Regions from separate parts of the Streptomyces shaanxiensis genome, predicted to be linked through region 2. Evidence: riboswitches for the same ligand, from Rfam matches in the RefSeq annotation. Region 2 holds a riboswitch; the other holds the start of a gene.
The links. A riboswitch is a leader RNA that binds a small molecule or an ion and turns the genes downstream of it on or off. The one in region 2 is predicted to bind ZMP and ZTP.
Positions count from the first base shown of each region.

Region 1: another riboswitch for ZMP and ZTP. It lies ahead of ABD932_RS24945 (glycine hydroxymethyltransferase); the one in region 2 lies ahead of ABD932_RS35510 (bifunctional 5,10-methylenetetrahydrofolate dehydrogenase/5,10-methenyltetrahydrofolate cyclohydrolase).

Region 1 covers NZ_BAAAZY010000012.1:425,001-431,074, forward strand. The annotation lists gene ABD932_RS24930 (AraC family transcriptional regulator) at 1-503, opposite strand, end outside; gene ABD932_RS24935 (alpha/beta fold hydrolase) at 665-1,537, shown strand; gene rocD (ornithine--oxo-acid transaminase) at 1,587-2,801, opposite strand; ZMP/ZTP riboswitch at 2,964-3,066, shown strand; gene ABD932_RS24945 (glycine hydroxymethyltransferase) at 3,098-4,546, shown strand; gene ABD932_RS24950 (hypothetical protein) at 4,572-5,249, opposite strand; gene ABD932_RS24955 (hypothetical protein) at 5,450-6,074, opposite strand, start outside.
Region 2 covers NZ_BAAAZY010000024.1:247,812-253,885, forward strand. The annotation lists gene ABD932_RS35490 (type III PLP-dependent enzyme) at 1-472, shown strand, start outside; gene ABD932_RS35495 (hypothetical protein) at 546-806, opposite strand; gene ABD932_RS35500 (nuclear transport factor 2 family protein) at 977-1,342, shown strand; gene ABD932_RS35505 (alanine--tRNA ligase-related protein) at 1,410-2,594, opposite strand; ZMP/ZTP riboswitch at 2,902-2,985, shown strand; gene ABD932_RS35510 (bifunctional 5,10-methylenetetrahydrofolate dehydrogenase/5,10-methenyltetrahydrofolate cyclohydrolase) at 3,008-3,856, shown strand; gene ABD932_RS35515 (CU044_5270 family protein) at 3,857-4,846, opposite strand; gene ABD932_RS35520 (RNA polymerase sigma factor) at 4,839-5,372, opposite strand; gene ctaD (aa3-type cytochrome oxidase subunit I) at 5,478-6,074, shown strand, end outside.

The sequences.
Region 1 (6,074 bases), on a different contig from region 2:
CGCACCACCCGCAACCACGCCCTCACCATCCCCACCCGCGGATCCAGCACCGGCGCGAACCGCACGGGCGCGGACGGCAGTTCACCCAGCCGCACCGCGAGCGCCCGGTCGAGGGTGGCCCGGGGAACGATCAGCACCCGGTTCAGCGTCTCCCCACTCCACCGCATCGACAGCCGCTGCCCCGGATTGACGACGCTCAGCGCGGACGCCAACGCCACCCCGTCCGCCGTCACGACCCCGTCCCCGGCCAGCGGCACATGGATGTTGTAGAACTCCGGCAGCTCACCGGGCGTGACATCGACCTCCGCCCCGTACCCCAGCTCATACAGCGCCACGCCGCCCTCGTGCACACACCGGAACCGCCCGTCGACCGGGTGCTCGTCCAGCACCGTCAGCCGATGCGGCGCGAACCGCGCACTGACCAGTGCGTGCAACTCCTCGACATCACTGCCCCGAAACAGCAGCCCCCGCCCCGCACCGCCGGCTCCACCCATGACGACCATGCCTCTCCGTCACGCGTCCTGTGCGGAACGTACCGCCCCCGGCCCGCCGGCGCCTCGAAATCCGCGTGGCACATCCCTCGGCTATGCGATACGATACGTCTCGTCTCGCATGACGGAAGGTGGCCCGGCAGCCGGCCACCGCGCACCAGAGGGAGACCCCCGTGGAACACTCCATCGACGCGGCACCCGGCATCCGCCTCTGGGCGGAAGACCACGGCGCCCCCGACGCACCCCCACTCCTCCTGATCATGGGCGCCCAGGCCTCCGGGCTCGGCTGGCCGGACGAACTCGTCGGCCTCCTCGCCGCCCACCACCGCGTCATCCGCTACGACCACCGCGACACCGGCCGCTCCACCTGGGCCTACGACGACCAGCCCTACCCCCTCACCACCCTCGCCGACGACGCCCTCGCCGTCCTGGACGGACTCGGCGTCGCACGCGCCCATGTCGTCGGCATGTCGCTGGGCGGCATGCTCACCCAGCTCCTGATCGCCGACCACCCCGACCGCCTGCTGAGCGCGACCCTCATCGGCACGGCCGCCCTCAGCGACACCCCGTACCGCCACCCGGACGGCACCCGCACCCCACCCGAGGACCTCCCCGGCATCGACCCCCGCATCCTGGACCTGTGGTCCCAGCCGTGGACCGACGAGGGGCAGGAGGCGGAACTGAACCGGCGGGTCACCCACTGGCGGCTCCTGTCCGGCGACCAACTCCCCTTCGACGCCGACTACTTCCACTCCCTCGACCGCAAGGTCGTCGCACACACCGGCCACCACAGGCCCGGCGACGCCCACGGCCGCGCCGACCACTCCGGCATGCTCCGCACCGAACAACTCGCCCGGACCACGGTCCCCACCCTCGTCATCTCCGCCCCCGCCGAACCGGTCTTCCCCCTCCCGCACGCCCACCATCTGGCCCAGACCATCCACGGCGCCCATGTCGTCGAGATCCCCGGCATGGGCCACGCACTCCCGCCCGAGATCCACAAGCCCCTCGCCACGGCGATCCTCGACCACACCGCGCCCCGCTGAAGCCGGCACACCGCGCACCACTGAAGCGGTCGGCGGGCGAACGGCCGACTCACCCCCCGAGCACACCCCGCAACTGGGCGAGCCCCCAGTCCAGATCCTCCTTCCCGATCACCAGGGGCGGCGAGATACGGATCGTCGCCCCCTGGGTGTCCTTCACCAGCACGCCCCGCTCCATCAGCTTCTCGGACACCTCCCGCCCGGTGCCGTACGTCCGGGCGATGTCGATCCCCGCCCACAACCCGCGCCCGCGCACCGCCGTGACCCGCCCGGTCCCCGTCAACGCCCCCAGCTCCCGGTGCAGATGCTCGCCCAGCTCCGCCGCCCGCGCCTGGAACTCACCCGTCCGCAGCATCGCGATCACCTCCAGCGCCACCGCACAGGCCAGCGGATTCCCGCCGAAGGTCGACCCATGCTCCCCGGGCCGGAACACCCCGAGCACCGCCGCGCTGGACACCACCGCCGACACCGGCACGATCCCGCCCCCGAGCGCCTTCCCGAGCACATACATGTCCGGCACCACACCCTCGTGCTCGCACGCGAACGTACGACCCGTGCGCCCGAGCCCCGACTGGATCTCGTCCGCCACGAAGAGCACATTCCGCTCCTGCGTCAGCTCCCGCACCGCTGGCAGATAGCCCTCCGGGGGAACCAGGACCCCCGCCTCGCCCTGGATGGGCTCCAGCAACACGGCCACGGTGTTCTCCGTCAACGCCGCCCGCATCGCCGTCAGATCCCCGTACGGCACGATCTCGAAGCCCGGCGTGTACGGGCCGAAGTCCGCCCGTGCCTCCGGGTCGGTGGAGAAGCTGATGATCGTCGTCGTACGGCCGTGGAAGTTGTTCCCCGCGACCACGACCTTCGCCATCTCCGCCGGCACGCCCTTGACCCGGTACCCCCACTTCCGGGCGGTCTTCACCGCCGTCTCCACCGCCTCCGACCCCGTGTTCATCGGCAGCACCGTCTCCATCCCGCACAGCTCGGCGAGCTGCTCGCAGAACGCAGCGAACCGGTCGTGATGAAACGCCCGCGACGTCAGCGTCACCCGCTCCAACTGCGCCTTCGCCGCCTCCACGATCCGCCGGTTGCCGTGCCCGAAGTTGAGCGCCGAATACCCGGCCAGCAGATCCAGATACCGCCGCCCCTCCACATCCGTCATCCAGGCCCCGTCCGCCGTCGCCACCACGACCGGCAACGGGTGATAGGTGTGCGCGCTGTGCGCGTCGGCCGCGGCGATCAGGGATTCGGTCGTGCTCGACGTACTCACGGGGCTCTCCGTTCCGCCACCACGAGGGGCTCGCGCTCCGCCGGACACGAGGCTCGCGGTCACTGTCCATTTCTGGCCGTTCGAGTGTTTTGCGGCCCCTTCCTATCGTTGCTCGCATGGTGGACGCGGGACCATGCTCCGTCGGCGCGCCCGGTAGGCTGATCGACGGGCCGTGACTGGCGCGCTGGGATGGGACCGACCATCGGGGAGCGGCCCACTGGACCCCGTTGTCCAGCACCGAGTGCCGTGCGCCTGGGCCGTACCGTGAACGCTGCACACGACGTCCGGAGGTCCCCATGTCAGCCGAGCCCCTCTCCACCGAGTCCACCGCCTTCCGTGCCGCTCTCGACGTGATCCGCGCCGTCGAGCCGCGCGTGGCCGACGCCATCGGCCAGGAGGTCGCCGACCAGCGCGAGATGCTCAAACTGATCGCCTCCGAGAACTACGCCTCCCCGGCCACCCTCCTCGCGATGGGCAACTGGTTCAGCGACAAGTACGCCGAGGGCACCGTCGGCCGCCGCTTCTACGCCGGCTGTCGCAACGTCGACACCGTCGAGTCCCTCGCCGCCGAGCACGCCAAGGAGCTCTTCGGCGCCCGCCACGCCTACGTCCAGCCGCACTCCGGCATCGACGCCAACCTCGTCGCCTTCTGGGCCGTCCTCGCCGCCCGCGTCGAGGCCCCCGCCCTGGAGAAGGCCGGCGTCCGCCAGGTCAACGACCTCTCCGAGGCCGACTGGGCGGAACTGCGCCGCGCCTTCGGCAACCAGCGCATGCTCGGCATGTCCCTGGACGCCGGCGGCCACCTCACCCACGGCTTCCGCCCGAACATCTCCGGCAAGATGTTCGACCAGCGCTCCTACGGCACCGACCCCGCCACGGGCCTCATCGACTACGAGGCGCTGCGCGCCTCCGCCCGCGAGTTCAAGCCGCTGATCATCGTCGCCGGCTACTCCGCCTACCCCCGTCTCGTGAACTTCCGGATCATGCGTGAGATCGCCGACGAGGTCGGCGCCACGCTCATGGTCGACATGGCCCACTTCGCGGGTCTAGTCGCTGGCAAGGTCCTCACCGGCGACTTCGACCCGGTCCCGCACGCCCAGATCGTCACGACCACCACCCACAAGTCGCTGCGCGGCCCGCGCGGCGGCATGGTCCTGTGCGACGACTCCCTCAAGGACCAGGTCGACCGCGGCTGCCCGATGGTCCTCGGCGGCCCGCTCCCGCACGTCATGGCCGCCAAGGCCGTCGCCCTCGCCGAAGCACGTCAGCCCTCCTTCCGGGACTACGCCCAGCGCATCGTGGACAACTCCCGCGCGCTCGCCGAGGGCCTGATGCGCCGGGGCGCGACCCTCGTGACCGGCGGCACCGACAACCACCTGAACCTCATCGACGTCGCCTCCTCCTACGGCCTCACCGGCCGTCAGGCAGAGGCCGCGCTCCTCGAGTCCGGCATCGTCACCAACCGCAACGCCATCCCCGCCGACCCGAACGGCGCCTGGTACACCTCCGGTATCCGCATCGGCACCCCCGCCCTGACCACCCGTGGCCTGGGCACCGCCGAGATGGACGAGGTCGCCGCCCTCATCGACCGCGTCCTCACCACCACCGAGGCCGGCACCACCAGCAAGGGCGCGCCCTCCAAGGCCCAGCACGTGCTCGACCCGAAGATCGCCGACGAGATCTCCCACCGCGCCACCGACCTCGTGGCCGGCTTCCCGCTGTACCCGGAGATCGACCTGGGCTGAGGCCCGCGACGATTCACTGAGGGCCTCACAGGTCCAGGTCGATCAACTCCTGACGTGGTTCCTCCCGCGGCGGTCCGGCTCCCGGCCGGGCCGCCGCGCGGCGTATCAGCAACGTGCCGCCGATCCCTGTCGCGAACCCTGCGGCCAGCCCGGCCACCGCCCACCCGGCGTCATCCAGCGTGGAGCCGGGCCGGGCCCCTGCGGTCGCGTTCGCGACGAGCCCGTCCTCCGGCTCGCCGAGCAGCCTCGCCAGGTCCAGCCGCTCGAAGACGGTGCGCGGCGCCCGGTGCCAGCGGATGTCGTCGTCCTCCACCTCCGGCGCGAGATCCGACCGCACCCATGGGGTGCCGTCCTGGGCCACGAAGAGCTGGTCCTGCCGCTGGATGGCCACATCCCCTCCCGGAGGCCGGTCCGTCTGCGGCCAGCCACCGACTCCCGTCAGCCCCCAGACCACCGTGATCCGCATAGGCGGATGACGGCCCTCGGCCCAGTCCTCCGACACCCGCTCCGTTCCGACGTACGTCGGCTGCAACAGCTGCCACAGGCGGGCGAAGGCCGGCTCGCCGGAGCGCAACGCCGCCGTCCGTCCCGTCCCGCCCGCGACGACCACCGCCACGTCTGGGACGTCCCGGCCCTGCGTCGGCGCGGCCGCCGCGGTCGTCAGGGTCCCGGACAGCCCGGAGAGGACCAGCGCAGCCGACATCGGCACGAGCCGGGTGAGCCGTGTCCTTCCCTCTCTGATCCACCTTCGGCCTAGTGCCCTCATCCGTCCCCCTCCACGTCCCATCAGCCCCATCACGTCCCATACCGGCCACGCCGGACCACCCCGGACCACCTCAGCTCACATGGGCCCACATCAGCCGTCCGCCGGCGACGAGCTGCATCGGCTTCCCGAGCCAGCCCTCACACGTCCCGCAATTCCTGCCTCGGCCCTGGCTCACCCCGCCGCAGACGGTCCAGTGGCAGGCGGGCGACGTATGGGCGCAGGAACAGCGCCAGCACCGCCCCAGCCGCCGCGCCCGGCAGTGCCCACCACCAGTCCGTGGCGCCGCCCGACCGCGTCGCCCGGGCCGGGGAGGCCTCGGTCACCTCGGTCGCCTCGGCTGCGTTGGCCGCCGTGTCGGCCGAGGCCTTGCCCATCAGGCCCAGCCCCTTGAGCAGGGCGCGCAGCTGGGTCGGATGATCGGCGCGGTGCCAGGTCCCGTTCCTTGTCCTGTCCAGGTTGGCCGCGGTGTGTATCCAGACGTCTCGCCCGTCGTCGAGGGGGAAGACCTGGTCGAGGCGCCAAGGCGTCACGTCGTGGATCATCCAGGTGACGTTGACTTGGCGGGCTGCCGTCAGGTCGGCCTCGGGCGGCTTGTCACGCGTGCCCGTGCCCGGTGCGTCCAGTAGCTGCCCCAGTTCGACGTAGTCCTTGTCGGAGTAGTACAGCGAGGCCGTCTCCGTGCTCTCCGGGGAGACCAGGAGCACGCTCGTCGGTCCTCCGGCCGAGGCGGGTGCCGCGCCCCAGACCAGGAGGGCGAGTGTT
Region 2 (6,074 bases):
CGCGTACGGCAAGGGGCTGGCCCGCCTGACCGAGGCGCACCCGGGGCTGACCCTGCGCATCGAGCCGGGCCGGGCGCTCACGGCGTACTGCGGCTGGTACGCCACCGAGGTGCTGGACGTGAAGCGGAGCCACGGCGAGGAGTTCGCCGTCGTGCGGGGCGGCACGCACCATCTGCGGACCCCGGCGACGAAGGGCCACGACCAGCCCTGTTCCGTGCTGCCGGTGGACTCCTGGCCGCACCCCTGGCCGCGGCCCGCGGCGGAGGGCGAGCGGATCACGCTGGCCGGTCAGCTGTGCACGCCGAAGGACGTGCTGGCCCGCCGGGTGCCCGCGGCCGGGCTCCGTGCCGGGGACCTAGTGGTGTTCTCACTGGCGGGCGCCTATGCGTGGAACATCTCCCACCACGACTTCCTGATGCATCCCGGGCCGGGCTTCCACTTCCTGTCGCCGCGGGACGGAAGCGCCGGGTAGCGAGTCGTCACTCTCGGCACACACGAAGGGCCGCCCGGCACGATCCGGGCGGCCCTTTCGGTGTGTCGGTGCCCTAGCGGAGGTGTCCCAGCTGCGCCGGGTTCAGGGCGTTGATGCGGTCGAGGTGCCCCAGCTGCTGGGAGACCCGCGGGACCCGGGTCTTGTGCTGCTCGGGGATGCCGGTCGTGGCGAGCGAGTCGAGCGTGCTGATCGGGTTCAGCGGTCCGCCCGCGTTCCGGGTGTCCACGGGGTGCGCGTTCGCCAGCGGAGCGGCGAGGCCGGTGATGCCGGCGGCGAGACCAACGGCGGCTGCGATACGTCGTGTTGAGATCATGCTTTCAGCAACGCGGGCGGCCCGCCGCCGGACACGGCCGCCCGGCGGCGCTCACCCGTCAGGCCCAGCGCACCGGGCGCGCTTGCCGAGTCCGGCGAGGCGGAGGACTCTCGGAGGAGAGGTCTTCGCGGCCGCCCCTCGTCCTGCCGCGGGCCTCGGAGGAGGTCACCATGGGCACCGCCACAAGCCCTTCGTTCGACACCGAGACACTGCGCCGGGGCATAGAAGGACAGACCCCGGAGACACTTCTGTCGCTGTACGCGGACGACGCGGAACTGCGCGTCGTCAACCGCAACGCCCAGCCCAGCCACCCCAAGGTGCTGCACGGCCGGAACGAGATCGCCGACATGCTCCTCGACGTCTACAGCCGCGACATGACGCACAAGCTGGAGGGATGCGTCATCCAGGGGGACCGGGCGGCCTACAGCGAGTCGTGCGAGTACGCGGACGGGGTGCGCGTCCTGTCCGAGTCCATGATCACGCTGCGCGACGGCAAGATCTCCCGGCAGATCCTGATCGAGGCGTGGGACGAGTAGGAAAGGCGGGAAGGGAACGGCCGACGGTCCAGGCCACCTCACGGCTGACCTGGACCTTCGCCATGGTCTAAGGGGTTCTCAGCGTCGTGACCAGGTCGCGCGGCAGTCCGTGGGTGTCATGGAGGTAGCGGTAGTCCTCGTCGCTCAACGGGCCGTCGAACTCCGGCCTGCCGAGCACCCGGCGCCCCCGCTCCAGCAGCCTGCCGAACCGCCGTTCCTCGTCAAGCAGCACCTCGCGCACCGGACCTGTTCCGCCGGGCCGGCGGAAGTGGTCCAGCGTGTGCCGCAGAACCTCCTCGGGCAGGTCGGAGAGGGTGCGCGAGGGGTCGTCGCGCCACAGAGTGGTGAGGGCACGGCGGATCAGCCTGCGCAGGACGTAGCCGCGTCCGGTGTTGGAGGGCCGTACGCCTTCGCCGATGACGACGATGCCGGACCGCAGGTGGTCACAGACGAGGCGCCGCGACGTCTCGTCCAGGTGCCACAGCGAGGGCAGGACCCTCATCCAGGGTTCGAACAGGTCGCTGTCGTACACGGAGTTGTGGCCCTGCAGCACCGTCACGAGCCGCTCCAGTCCCATACCCGTGTCGACACCGGGCTGTTGGAGGGGCTGGAGACTGCCGTCCCCGAGCCGGCGGTAGCGCATGTTCACGTGGTTCCACACCTCGACCCACCGGGGGTCGGTGGTGGGGGTGCCCTGTGGTGGCGTGCCCGGATCACCGGTCCAGACGAAGATCTCGGAATCGGGGCCGCACAGGCCGACGGGGCCGTGGGACCACCAGTTCTCCTCGCGAGTCAGCTCGACGGGCAGCCCCAACTCCCGCCAGGTGCGCAGCGATTCACTGTCGGGGCCGACCTGGTCGTCTCCCCCGAAGACGGTGACGTACAACCGCTCCGGCGGGACACCGAATCCGTCGCGCAGCAGCTCGTGTCCCCAACGCAGGCTCTGTGAATGGCCGTAGTCGCCCAAGGACCAGGAGCCGAGCATCTCGAACATCGTCAGATGGGTCGGGTCGCCCACCTCGTCGAGGTCGCTGGTGCGCAGACAGCGCTGGACGTTGACCAGGCGCCGTCCCAGGGGATGCGGGCGGCCTTCCAGATAGGGAGTGAGCAAGTGCATGCCCGAGGTGGTGAACAGCACCGGGTCGGAGGGCGGCGGCAGGAGGGTGCCGCCGGTGACCTGCTCGTGGCCCCGTTCGCGGAAGAAGTCGGTGAAGGTGCGGACGATCTGGTCGGTGGTCGGCGTGGTGTTCATCGCGGGTTCCTTCGGGTCGTCGGGGCATGACGACCGGAACGAGCCGCGGAACAGAGTGCGACGAGGAGGATGAGGGTCGCGCACACCGGCGGTCCGTTTCCGGCCGCCGGGAGAAGTGGGATCAGGCGTGGGCAGCCGGGGAGCTGGTCGCTCGCGCGGCTGCGGTGCGGGTGTGCCTGATGACCTTCATGGAATCGACGGTAACAGCCGGGCTCCGAGCCGTCGCCGGGATTTTCCGGGCCCGAGCCTTGAACAGCGTGCGTGGCCTGAGCAGCCTCCGTGGCCGCGGACAGCCTCCGCTATGGTGGCCGTGGGCCGTGACTGGCGCTGAGGTGGAGTACCACCGGGGAGCGGCCTCGCAGAGTCGATGCCGTGCGCCTGGGCGAACCGGACACCCAGCCCAGGAGTGGATCATGACCCAGGCCAGACTCATGGACGGCACCGCGCTCGCCCGGCGCATCGTCGAGGAGACCGCCAAGCGGGCGGCCGACATCACCGAACGCACCGGCACCGCGCCCTGCCTCGCGACCGTACTGGTCGGCGAGGATCCCGCGTCCGTCACCTACGTCCGGATGAAGCGGAACCGGTGCCGCACGGCCGGTATCACCTCACGCCATGTGCCGCTGCCCGCCGACACCACCACCGAGCAACTCGTCGGCACCCTGCGCGAGTTGTCGGCCGATCCCGGTGTGCACGGCATCCTGCTCCAGCACCCGATGGGCCCGCACATCGACGAGCGGGCCGCGTTCGAGGCGATCGCGCCGGAGAAGGACGTCGACGGTGTCACCTTCGCCTCCTTCGCCACGATGAGCTTCGGGCTGCCGGGGTTCGTGTCCTGCACGCCCGGCGGGATCATGCGGCTGCTCGACGAGTACGGTGTCGATCCGGCGGGCCGTCGTGCCGTGGTCGTCGGCCGCAGCGCGATCCTCGGCAAGCCGGCCGGCATGCTGCTGCTCGCGCGCGACGCGACGGTGACGTACTGCCACTCCCGTACGACGGACCTGTCGGCGGCCGTCCGCGAGGCGGACATCGTCGTCGCGGCGGTGGGGCGCCCGCGGCTGATCCGGGGGCAGGACGTCAAGCCCGGCGCCGTGGTGATCGACGCCGGGTACAGCCCCGGCAACGTCGGCGACGTCGACTTCGACTCCGCCGTCAAGCGGGCCTCGCTGATCACGCCGGTGCCGGGCGGCGTCGGTCCGATGACGATCGCCACGCTGCTGGAGCAGACCGTGGACGCCGCCGCCCGGCAGCTCGGGGTGTGATCAGCGCATCCAGGCGCTGTACGACATCACGTCGCCGGCCTTGACGCCGTACTCGGACTCAGCCTTGGTGAAGGTCGTCTCCAGGCCGAGGACGGCGCCGTCGGAGGGGTCCATGATCAGCATGTGGCGGGCGCCGGACGTCTCGTAGACGTACGCCTGCCCGCTCCTCCCCAGCCGGTCCCTGACCTGCCCGACGGGGCGCAGCCCGTCGGCGTCCGCCAGGAGTTCGGCGAGCACAGCGGACTCACGGGCGCCGAGAGTCCAGTGGTCCAGCAGGATCTTCGTGGCATCCAGCAGTTCGGACGTGCTCAGCGGCTCGCTGTGGTCCGACAGGAAGGCACGCACCGCCTCTTCCAGATAGGCGCTCAGCTCTACGGCGTCGTGCGGGGGCGGCGACTTGGGCGGGGCGTCGCTCCAACTCGGCGGGTACGTCCGCCTGCTGAGGACGTGGCCGTCGTCGACGACCCGCGGCTCGCCGCCCCCCTCGACGAGGACGGGCCGGCCCGGATGGCGCGGGTCGGTCGCCACGACGATCTCCGTGTGGCTGTCGTCGGCGTTCCAGCGGACGATGCGCTCCTCGGGGAGGGTGATCGGCGGCTTGTCCTCGGACATGCCCATGCTCCACGACTGCACGTGCGTGCCCTTGCGGAGCCCGGGCGCACCGTCCCGCGCGTCGGCTCTCGCGCGTTCGGCCAGGGTCTTCAGGGACACGGGGGTGGAGTCGGCCCGCACGACCAGCGGGCGGGGGGCGGCGATGGCGGGCGCGGTGGTCTGGCCCGTGAACAGCAACGCCGACACGAGCGCGGCGACCACGCCGGTGGCGGCGAGGCCCCACAGCAGCCGGGGCCCACGGCGGGCGTCGGAAGGGCGCTCGTGCAGCAGCCGGTCGAGGTGCCGTTCGGCGTTGTGGTCGAGCGGCCCGTCGCCGAAGTGAGGGCCGTCGGACGGCACCGGGTTGGCGCCGCGCAGGAGGTCGAGTTCGTCAGCCATGGCCGTGTTCCTTTGCCGGGGTCGTGGGACTCATGCGGTCGATCTCGGCTCTCAGCCGGCGCCGCGCCCGGTGCAGCCGCATCGACGCGGCCCGGCGGCCACAGCCGAGCACGACGGCGACCTCGTCGACACCGAGCTCCTCCCACGCCGTCAGCCGCAGCACCTCCTGGTCGGCCGGGGAGAGGCGGGCGAGCGCGTCGTGCACCCAGGCACCGGGTGACTCGGCGCCGGGGCCGGCCTCGATGTGCCGGCCGTGCGCCGTGTCGTCGTTCCCGAGCCGGTCGACCAGTCGCCGACTGCGCCCGTAGCCGCGTACCGCGTTCGCCAGACAGTTGCGTGCCACGCCGTACAGCCAGGGCAGCGGGGCGGCCGGGAGGTCGTCCCGGCGCCGCCAGGCGACGGTGAACACCTCCGCCACCACTTCCTCGACCTCACTCGTACGCCCGTCCAGTCGCCGCGCGACATAGCGGCTGACCGCCCAGTAGTGCTCGCGATAGGCAGCGGCGAAGATCTCGTCGTTGCTCATGTCCCGTTCGTGTCCGGCACCCGCCGGATCGTCACACCCGCTTCCGTGATTCTTGTCGCGTCCTCAGAGTGTGACCTCCGGTCGAACGCCGGACACAGGCGGGGCGTGAAGACGATCAGAAACGCCAAGAAGGTCAGGGCCGTCCAGTGGCTGACCACCACCGACCACAAGACGATCGGAACGCTGTACCTCGTCACGTCGTTCGCGTTCTTCGTGATCGGCGGCGTGATGGCGCTGCTCATGCGCGCCGAGCTCGCCCGTCCTGGTCTGCAGATCATGTCGAACGAGCAGTTCAACCAGGCGTTCACGATGCACGGCACGATCATGCTGCTGATGTTCGCGACGCCGCTGTTCGCCGGCTTCGCGAACTGGATCATGCCGCTGCAGATCGGCGCGCCGGACGTGGCCTTCCCCCGGCTGAACATGTTCGCCTACTGGCTGTACCTGTTCGGCTCGCTCATCGCGGTCGGCGGCTTCCTCACCCCGCAGGGCGCGGCCGACTTCGGCTGGTTCGCCTACGCCCCGCTGTCCGACGCGGTCCGCAGTCCCGGTGTGGGCGCGGACATGTGGATCATGGGCCTGGCCTTCTCCGGCTTCGGCACCATCCTCGGCTCGGTCAACTTCATCACCACGATCATCTGCATGCGCGCCCCCGGGATGACCATGTTCCGCATGCCGATCTTCACCTGGAACGTGCTGCTG